DNA from 2 places in the Vibrio sp. 2132-1 genome. Region 1 is predicted to be linked to the other one. Evidence: riboswitches for the same ligand, from Rfam matches in the RefSeq annotation. Region 1 holds a riboswitch; the other holds the start of a gene.
What was found. Region 1 has a riboswitch for lysine ahead of tet(35) (tetracycline efflux Na+/H+ antiporter family transporter Tet(35)). Riboswitches for the same ligand answer to the same signal wherever they lie in the genome.
Positions count from the first base shown of each region.

Region 2: it holds a riboswitch for lysine, as region 1 does, so the genes downstream of both, lysC (lysine-sensitive aspartokinase 3) here and tet(35) (tetracycline efflux Na+/H+ antiporter family transporter Tet(35)) in region 1, are expected to answer to the same signal.

Region 1 covers NZ_JAWPON010000004.1:301,134-305,568, forward strand. The annotation lists gene tet(35) (tetracycline efflux Na+/H+ antiporter family transporter Tet(35)) at 96-1,697, opposite strand; lysine riboswitch at 1,807-1,989, opposite strand; gene R8N47_RS06360 (H-NS family nucleoid-associated regulatory protein) at 2,572-2,979, shown strand; gene R8N47_RS06365 (inosine/guanosine kinase) at 3,107-4,411, opposite strand.
Region 2 covers NZ_JAWPON010000020.1:4,940-9,374, forward strand. The annotation lists gene metH (methionine synthase) at 1-1,093, shown strand, start outside; gene lysC (lysine-sensitive aspartokinase 3) at 1,180-2,532, opposite strand; lysine riboswitch at 2,634-2,812, opposite strand; gene R8N47_RS19540 (pyridoxal-phosphate-dependent aminotransferase family protein) at 3,033-4,154, shown strand; gene R8N47_RS19545 (PglL family O-oligosaccharyltransferase) at 4,214-4,435, opposite strand, start outside.

The sequences.
Region 1 (4,435 bases):
TTTTCAACCCTTAATTTTAAAAAAATTCGAATTGTATAATACAAATAAAAAAGGAGGCCGAAGCCTCCTACAATTTCACCTTTTAAATCAGTGAATTACGCACTCTGGCAAGATGCCATTTTTGACTTTGAAAGCCATGACAAAATCGCGCAAACGATAACGAATGTAATCGACGCTGCGATGAAAGAGAACGCAATTGAAGCTGTCATACCAAGAGCAATAAAGCCCACGCATGAAACAAGCGCGACTGATAATGCATAAGGTAACTGTGTTGATACGTGATCGATATGGTTACAACGTGCACCCGTCGATGACAAGATCGTCGTATCTGAGATTGGCGAACAGTGGTCACCGAATACAGCACCAGCAAGAACCGCACTTAGCATCGGTAGCATTAGCGCTACATCTGTTGCGCCAGCCATATCACCCGCGATTGGTAGCATGATGCCGAACGTACCCCATGAAGTACCTGTTGAGAACGCCATCAGGCCAGACAACAAGAATAGGATAACTGGGAGCCAATGAGGGTTGATATTGCCCTGCGCCATTGTCGAAAGGTAAGTACCAGTCTTCATATCACCGATAACAGAACCAATGGTCCAGGCAAATACTAAGATTAGAATCGCACCAAACATAGACTTAGCACCAATCCAAAGTGTACGTGCGATCTCAGCCATTGGTAGACCTTGCTTCACAACAGTAAACAGTGCAACTGCTAAGCCAAGCAAGCTACCGTAGATTAGTGATGTACCTACATCTGTATTTTCAAAAGCACCAAGAAGCGCAAACTCCTTACCATCAGCAGCCAATGCTTGGCCACCCGTGTAAAGCATTGAAGCGATAGTCGCGATAATCAGCGTCACGATAGGAAGTATCAAATCTGACACTTTACCCTTTTCACTTTCACGGATATCTAGCTCTTCGTTTAGGTCATGCGCTTCTTGCGAGTCATTTTCTTTGTCTTTATCAAAGCCACGACCTTGCGATGCAGAGATCTCATGCTCACGCATTTTACCAATATCAAGACCAAACCACGCAACAGCGAACACCATTAGCAGCGCAAAAACGGCGTAGAAGTTCATTGGAATAAGACGAACATATGCGCCAAGAGCAGAATACTCTGTGACCCCATGTGAGACTAAGATCCCGCCAATAATAGTAATAATGTAAGCACCCCAGCTAGAAGCAGGCATAATTACACACATTGGAGCAGCGGTTGAGTCTAGAATGTACGCAAGCTTAGCGCGAGACACATAAAAGCGATCGGTTACTGGGCGAGAGATCGCACCAACAGCAAGGCTATTAAAGTAATCATCGACAAAAATGAATACGCCTAAAAAGGCGGCAAGAAGTTTGGAGCCGCGTTTACTCTTCACTCGAGATTGTGCCCATTCAGCAAAAGCACGAGTACCGCCAGATAGCGTTAATAAAGCTGTTGTCATACCTAATAAGATTAGGAAGCCAACAATGCTCATGTTCCAAGTGTTAATTCCGCCATCTTCAATAAAGACAGAAGAAACTTGAGAACTGACGTAACCTGCGGTGTCGCTGATAGACCAGCTATTAAGTAGCACCGCACCTAGCACGATACCTACACCCAAGGAAACTAATACACGTCGAGTCAAAATCGCCAAAGTCAAAGCGACAATAGGTGGCAATAATGAAACAGGAGAACTAGAAAAATCTATTAAATTCATGATCTTCAAAAACCAAAGTTTGGCTAGAGATCTACTGCAGACAAGTCACGTAGCATACGATACGTGCTCATGTTGAACTTAGCGACAGGGAAGCGAACACTCCACCCAACCCTACAGTAGCGCTCCATAGTTTAATGTGAATATATACTATGGCAGTGTTGTTCCTTTCAGATACAACCCCAGCAAGTAACTTTGATGAGTTACTTACTTCGGCAATCTTCGCCTTCCACTATTATTCATTGGCATCACCCCAATAATAGCTACTCTTCGAGACCGCGCCTCTACGGCAACAACAAACAATTAACCACTAACTGTACAAATTAACAACAAATTGTCTGCAATATTGCATCAGGTGGCAGCCATTGTACTTATGATGAGAGTCAATGCAACACATCAAACTAAATTAAACAAATAAATAATGACTGAGATAATTTATAAACCTTGCCTACTTCCATAAGTTTTGTGCAACTGAAATCACATCAATCATGTTATTTATGAAACATTATTACTACCTTAGAAATATCATGGTTTATCTTATATCAATAAATTAAGGATATATGACACAGCATTAAAGATGGATGCTTCATATTTTTAAGTAATAACTCAAATTTTTTTATAAAAAACCAAGCTATCACTCTCTCTATACAATAATGATTGTTGATTTTAGTTCTCATCTAATAATGATTTATTTCGAGTGTAATAATATTAATTGCTTTAAAAAATAGTCAAATTTAAACAAAATCTTGATTTAGCATTTGCACATAAGGAAAAGATAAAGTTAAATATAAGGACTCTTTGTTTATTTATAGATTGGCATTATTTAATCGTAACGATAAAAAGTGCCCAACACATTAACCTTTTAATAGGAATCGTTATGTCAGAGCTGACTAAAACCCTTCTAAATATCCGTAGCCTTCGTGCATTTTCTCGTGAGCTGACTCTAGAACAATTGGAAGAAGCTCTAGATAAACTCACTACTGTCGTAGATGAGCGTCGTGAAGCAGAAGAAGCAGAACGCGCAGCACAAGCAGAGCAAGAAGCTAAGCTTGCAGAGATTGCTGAGAAAATCGCTCAAGACGGTATTGACGTAGAAGCACTTATTACTGCGCTATCTGGCGAAACTAAGACGAAAGGCAAAGCGAAGCGCGCACCTCGCCCTGCTAAATACAAATACACAGATTCAAACGGTAATGAGAAAACTTGGACTGGCCAAGGTCGTACACCTTCGGCGATTCAAGAGCAACTTGATGCAGGTAAATCTCTGGATGAGTTCCTAATCTAGATCCGTGCTATTTTTAAAAGGCTCCCATAGGGAGCCTTTTTTATTTAAACCATTACAAATAAAAAAGGCACATTTCTTAATGTGCCTTTTACTTTAGTTACAGAATAGTTAATTAAACCGCTTCGTATTAACGTTCCCAGTATGCTTCTTCTAGGCTATCTTCTCGCTCAGGAAGTCCGCGCGACAATCGTGGTGAATGTTGCACGAGAACTTCGTAGCTAGCACGGTTTGCGTATTTGCAGACTTGAGAAAAAGAAGAGTAAGTTAAATACTCGTTACTGTGCTTGCTTGAATTAGGCACATTTTCTTTATGGTATTTATTTGCTGCCATATCATGAAGAACAGCAGATAACGCAGCATCACCTGCGCCATTTGTATTCTTAATTTTTTCTGGGCCACCCATATATGGCGAGATATGCGAGTACACTTTTATTGGCGTCTCGCATGAGTCTTTTTTCGCCGGACGACTGAATTCATAACGATTAAATTCAGCAATTGACCCTGGAAGTAATGGCAAAGAAGTTTCGCGCTTCGCGCTATCCTCCGTATACCCAGCCATAAATAGACCTACAGGACCCGCCGTGCACAATACTAGATCAGCCCACTCCAATGTTTTATCAGACGCAGCAAGTGGATCAGATTCCCCCGTCAGTGCTTCTGCTTCATCTTCATTCATCGCAACGACTGAAACGTTATCTCGAATGAATTCTTGCCAATATTTAGGGTCATCTTGAATAACAAACTTTGTGCCTAAAGTCAGAACAACAGGCACATCATTCTTTTTCGCGTACTCAATTGCTTTCATTGTTGCTTCCGGCATTGGGTCGCCGTCTTTGCAACGTACTAGATATGACGTCAGTACAAGTGCTGATGCATTTTTAAAGATTTTCTCTGGAATGCTATCAGGATGGAGTTGGTTCATTTGCCCTTCGCTGATAGCAAAAGTACGTTCACCGTCTTCTGTGATAAGAGCAAAACAACGGCCAATTGCACCATCTACACCTTGTAGGTAGTTCAAGTCCATGCGGCTTGATGTATTACAAAGATAACGGTAACCGTAGCTGCCAATCTTAATATCCTGGCTCATCACTCCAAGTAGTGTGGAGCGGTCATCCGCTAGCACGGAGTAGTTATGTAGCGTGTTACCAATTGTACCGCCCGCATACTCATTGGTAATCAAGTTCTCTTCTTTCAGTTGCTGGTATAACTCTTCTGCTCTTTCGTCATCGATAACCAGAGAGTGACCTTTACTCAGACCGTACTTTTCAATCACATCCGTTGTAACTTTTGCTTCAATATCAACCAAGGTTTGGTCAATACCAATGATGTGAGTGCGCGTCATCTTCTTGCTTTCTTGTGCTTGGCTCACCAGCGGGTCACGAGCATGAACAGGAAAATAGTGCTTCGATTTGCGTTGTCCAGGAAATTTCATATTGTCAGTCTGAGTAAGGGGATG
Region 2 (4,435 bases), on a different contig from region 1:
TGCAGTGGGCGTATGTACTTCTCTTCTGTCAGATGAACGTCGCCCTGAGTTTGTTGAAAAACTTGAAGCTGATTACGAACGAGTACGTGATCAACATAATCGAAAGAAACCGAGAACCAAACCAGTGACATTAGAAGCGGCTCGAGCGAATAAAGTTGCTATCGATTGGGAAGCTTACACCCCTCCAGTGCCTGTTAAGCCTGGCATTCATATCTTCGATGATTTTGATGTGGCTATATTACGTCAATACATCGATTGGACACCATTCTTTATGACTTGGTCACTTGTGGGTAAGTATCCAACAATTTTCCAACATGAAGAAGTTGGTGAAGAAGCAAAACGTTTATTCGAAGATGCCAACGAGTTACTTGATCGAGTTGAGCGAGAAGGCCTGTTAAAAGCGCGTGGAATGTGTGGCTTATTCCCTGCTGCGAGCGTGGGGGACGACATTGAAGTTTATGCTGATGAAACTCGTACCGACGTTGTGAAAGTATTACGTAACTTGCGACAACAGACCGAGAAACCAAAAGGATTCAACTATTGTTTATCCGACTACATCGCACCTAAAGAGTCGGGTAAACATGATTGGATAGGGGCATTTGCTGTCACTGGTGGTATTGGTGAACGAGAGCTTGCTGATGAATACAAAGCACAGGGAGATGATTACAACGCAATTATGATTCAAGCGGTGGCGGATCGCCTAGCCGAAGCGTTTGCTGAGTATTTGCATGAGCGTGTCCGTAAAGAAATTTGGGGTTATGCAGCTGATGAAGATTTATCTAACGATGATCTCATTCGTGAAAAATACCAAGGTATTCGCCCTGCGCCGGGTTATCCCGCGTGTCCTGAACATACTGAAAAAGGACCGCTTTGGGAGTTACTTAATGTGGAAGAGAACATTGGTATGACTCTAACCTCCAGCTATGCAATGTATCCGGGCGCGTCAGTCTCTGGTTGGTATTTCTCTCATCCTGACTCACGTTACTTTGCGATCGCACAGATCCAAGAAGATCAGCTAGAGAGTTACGCCGATCGTAAGGGGTGGGATAGGATCGAGGCTGAAAAATGGTTAGGGCCAAACATTAACGGTTAAATTGATGTTTACCTCGTCCAAATGTAACAACTAATGAAACGACAAAGGGCTGCAAATACGCAGCCCTTTGTTTTATTGAGTTGAACTTACTTCTCAAACAACTCAGTGTGGAGTTTTTGTATGGCTTGTTTCGATACCGATTCATGGAGCAAGAAGCATAAGTTGTGAGGGCTAGCGCCATAACAAATCATGCGTAGGTTAAAATCTTCTAGCGTGCCAAAAACCTGTTTCGCGTAGCCTTTACTCTCACTCATGTTGTTTCCAATGAGAGCAACGAGGCATAGGTCATGTTCAACTTCTACCTTACATAACTCTTCTAACTCTTCTCGTGCAGCTTGCGGCAGCTGTGGTGCTCCGCCAGAGGTATCAGTTTGATCAAGTGTTAACGATACACTGATTTCAGATGTCGTGATCAAATCGACAGAGATCTTATGCTTTGCAAGGATCTCAAAGACCTTTGCTAAAAAACCGTATGCGTGGAACATATTGGCGCTGCGTAGCGTTACCATGGTTTGGTTACAACGCAAAGCTAGCGCACGGAATAACGGTGAGCTTTCGACTTGGTGGCGAATCCAAGTTCCCCCTTTTTCTGGCTCTTTCGATGACCCTACAAATACCGGAATGTCGTGGCGCAATGCAGGTACTAGCGTAGAAGGGTGAAGGATTTTAGCGCCAAAGTTAGCCATTTCTGAAGCTTCACTAAAGCTGATCTCAGGAATTGGTGAGGCTTTTGGTGCAATTCGCGGGTCTGTTGTGTAGATTCCCGGAACATCAGTCCAGATTTCTAGCCCTGCCGCTTTAACGCTCTCAGCAATTAAGGCGGCGCTGTAATCGCTGCCCCCTCGACCTAATGTTGTTGTATTACCGGCTTCGTCAGATCCTATGAAGCCTTGAGTAACAACAACGGATTGTTGGCAAAGTGGTACGAGTTTATCTTGCGCAAGCGTCGAAATTGCTTCAATGTTTGGCTCCGCGCGACCAAAGTTGTCATCAGTACGCAACACATCGCGGATATCAAAGCGCACTGCTTGAATGCCTCGCTCACACATTAACTGAGTTAGAATGTGCGTCGACATGAGTTCACCACATGCGACTAAATGATCGGTTAACTTCGCACTAGCTTGGATAGATGCAGCCTCGGCCAGGCTGGTTACGGTATCTAATATGCCATACACCTCGGCAGCAGTTTTCGTGCTGTCTTCGAGCTGAGTTAAAATGGCGTCATGAATGTTGGCCAAATTTTGTAGCAGCTCAGTACGGTGCGTTTGATCCTGAACACCGTTGGCGAGTTCTACCAATAGGTTGGTGACGCCAGAGCAAGCGCTGCTCACGACCAGGCGAGTATTTGGATTGTTTTCGATAATGGTGGCGCAACGACTCATTGCCTCAAAGTTGGCAACACTGGTTCCACCGAATTTAGCTACGTTAAATGCGCTCACTGCGTTCTCCCACGGCTTCCTAAAAAATTGTACATCCAATGTTTAGTGAGAAAAGGAACAGAGCAAAAAGAGAGGTATTTAGAATGCTATTTGAAAAATTTACCCTCAGAAGCCCTTCATCAGACTGCGCTGATGACAGTTGATGGGATTCAGCCCAATTCAACCGACAAGTCAAATCCTGCAACTTTGACTTACCTCGGCACTACTCCCCCTCAATGATTGGTGTTGGAATTGCGGTTCCACAAATCATCTACCTGGGTAGCGCTCCTCTTCTACATAAAGCTCAAACATTGAACGGTTTTGAGGCCTTAATGTCAATCAATATTTCAACCTTTATGGTGTTTTTTATTAACGATTTTGTGACACTGGTTTGACCTCCATACTTACGGCTAATTGCTGATAGAGGAAAAATCTATTAGGGTGAAGAACCCTACACCTGAGCCATGTTATTGAATAGAACTTTTAGAATGCTCAGGATAAAAGATAATCAAGGAGCTGACATGTCGATCCAAAGCTTTATTCCGCCTCACCGTATTTTAATGGGACCTGGTCCTTCTGATATTTATCCTCAAGTGTTACAAGCACTAAGCCGTCCTACGGTAGGTCACCTTGATCCTCTGTTTATCGGTATGATGGATGAGCTCAAGCAGCTATTGAAGTATGCCTTTCAAACTGACAATGAGTTCACTATTGCGGTTTCAGCGCCAGGTAGTGCAGGGATGGAAACCTGCTTTGTAAACTTGATCGAGAAAGGCGATAAAGTGATCGTTTGCCGTAATGGTGTATTTGGTGAACGCATGCGCGAAAATGTCGTCCGTGCTGGTGGTGAAGTTGTTATCGTCGATGATGAATGGGGGACGCCTGTTTCCATTGATAAAGTCGAGCAAGCACTCGAACAGCACCCAGATACAAAAATTCTTGCTTTTGTGCATGCGGAAACCTCAACTGGTGCAGTCAGTGATGCTCAAGCATTGGGTAAGCTCGCGAAACAGCATAATGCATTATCTATTGTTGATGCGGTGACATCGCTTGGTGGTGTGCCGTTAAAAGTGGATGAATGGCAACTGGATGCGGTTTACTCTGGTAGTCAAAAATGTTTGTCATGTGTACCTGGACTCTCACCAGTGACGTTTTCTCCTGCCGCGATTGAAAAGATTCAAGCAAGAACAACACCAGTACAGAGTTGGTTCCTCGATCAGAGTTTAGTTTTGGGGTATTGGAGTGGAGAAGGCAAGCGTAGTTACCATCATACGGCGCCAGTTAATAGCTTGTATGCGCTTCATGAAGCTTTATTGATACTGAAAAATGAAGGATTAGAAAACGCTTGGGCTCGTCACCAACTGATGCATGAAAAACTCAAAAATGGCTTACAAAAGTTAGGATTTGAATTTGTTGTGGACGAAGCCCATCGGTTGCCACAATTAAATGCGATTTACGTGCCTGAAGGAATTGATGAAGCAAAAGTTCGTGCTCACTTGCTAGAAACCTATAACCTAGAAATTGGTGCAGGCCTTGGGGCATTAGCTGGTAAAGCGTGGCGTATTGGCTTAATGGGTTACGGCGCTCGATCTGAAAACGTTGCGCTGTGCTTAAAAGCGTTAGAAGAGTCACTCACTGAATAAAATCATACAGCAATGAGATAAAGAAAAGCGAAGGTCATCCCTTCGCTTTTTGGTACTTATTACTCTGCACCTGAAGTGGGGGCTGGTGAGGCAGAGATTGCTTGAGAAGGTGGTTGGTAATTGACGTCACTGAAATCAATCTTCGGGAACAAAAACTGCGCTTCAGCTCTAATTTGCTCCGCTTTACTTGAGTCATCTAAGCCTTGGTAGGCCAAAATCAAATTATTATAAAATGCAGGGCGAGGCTTATCTTTGATGATTTTTAGCGACCAATCGATATA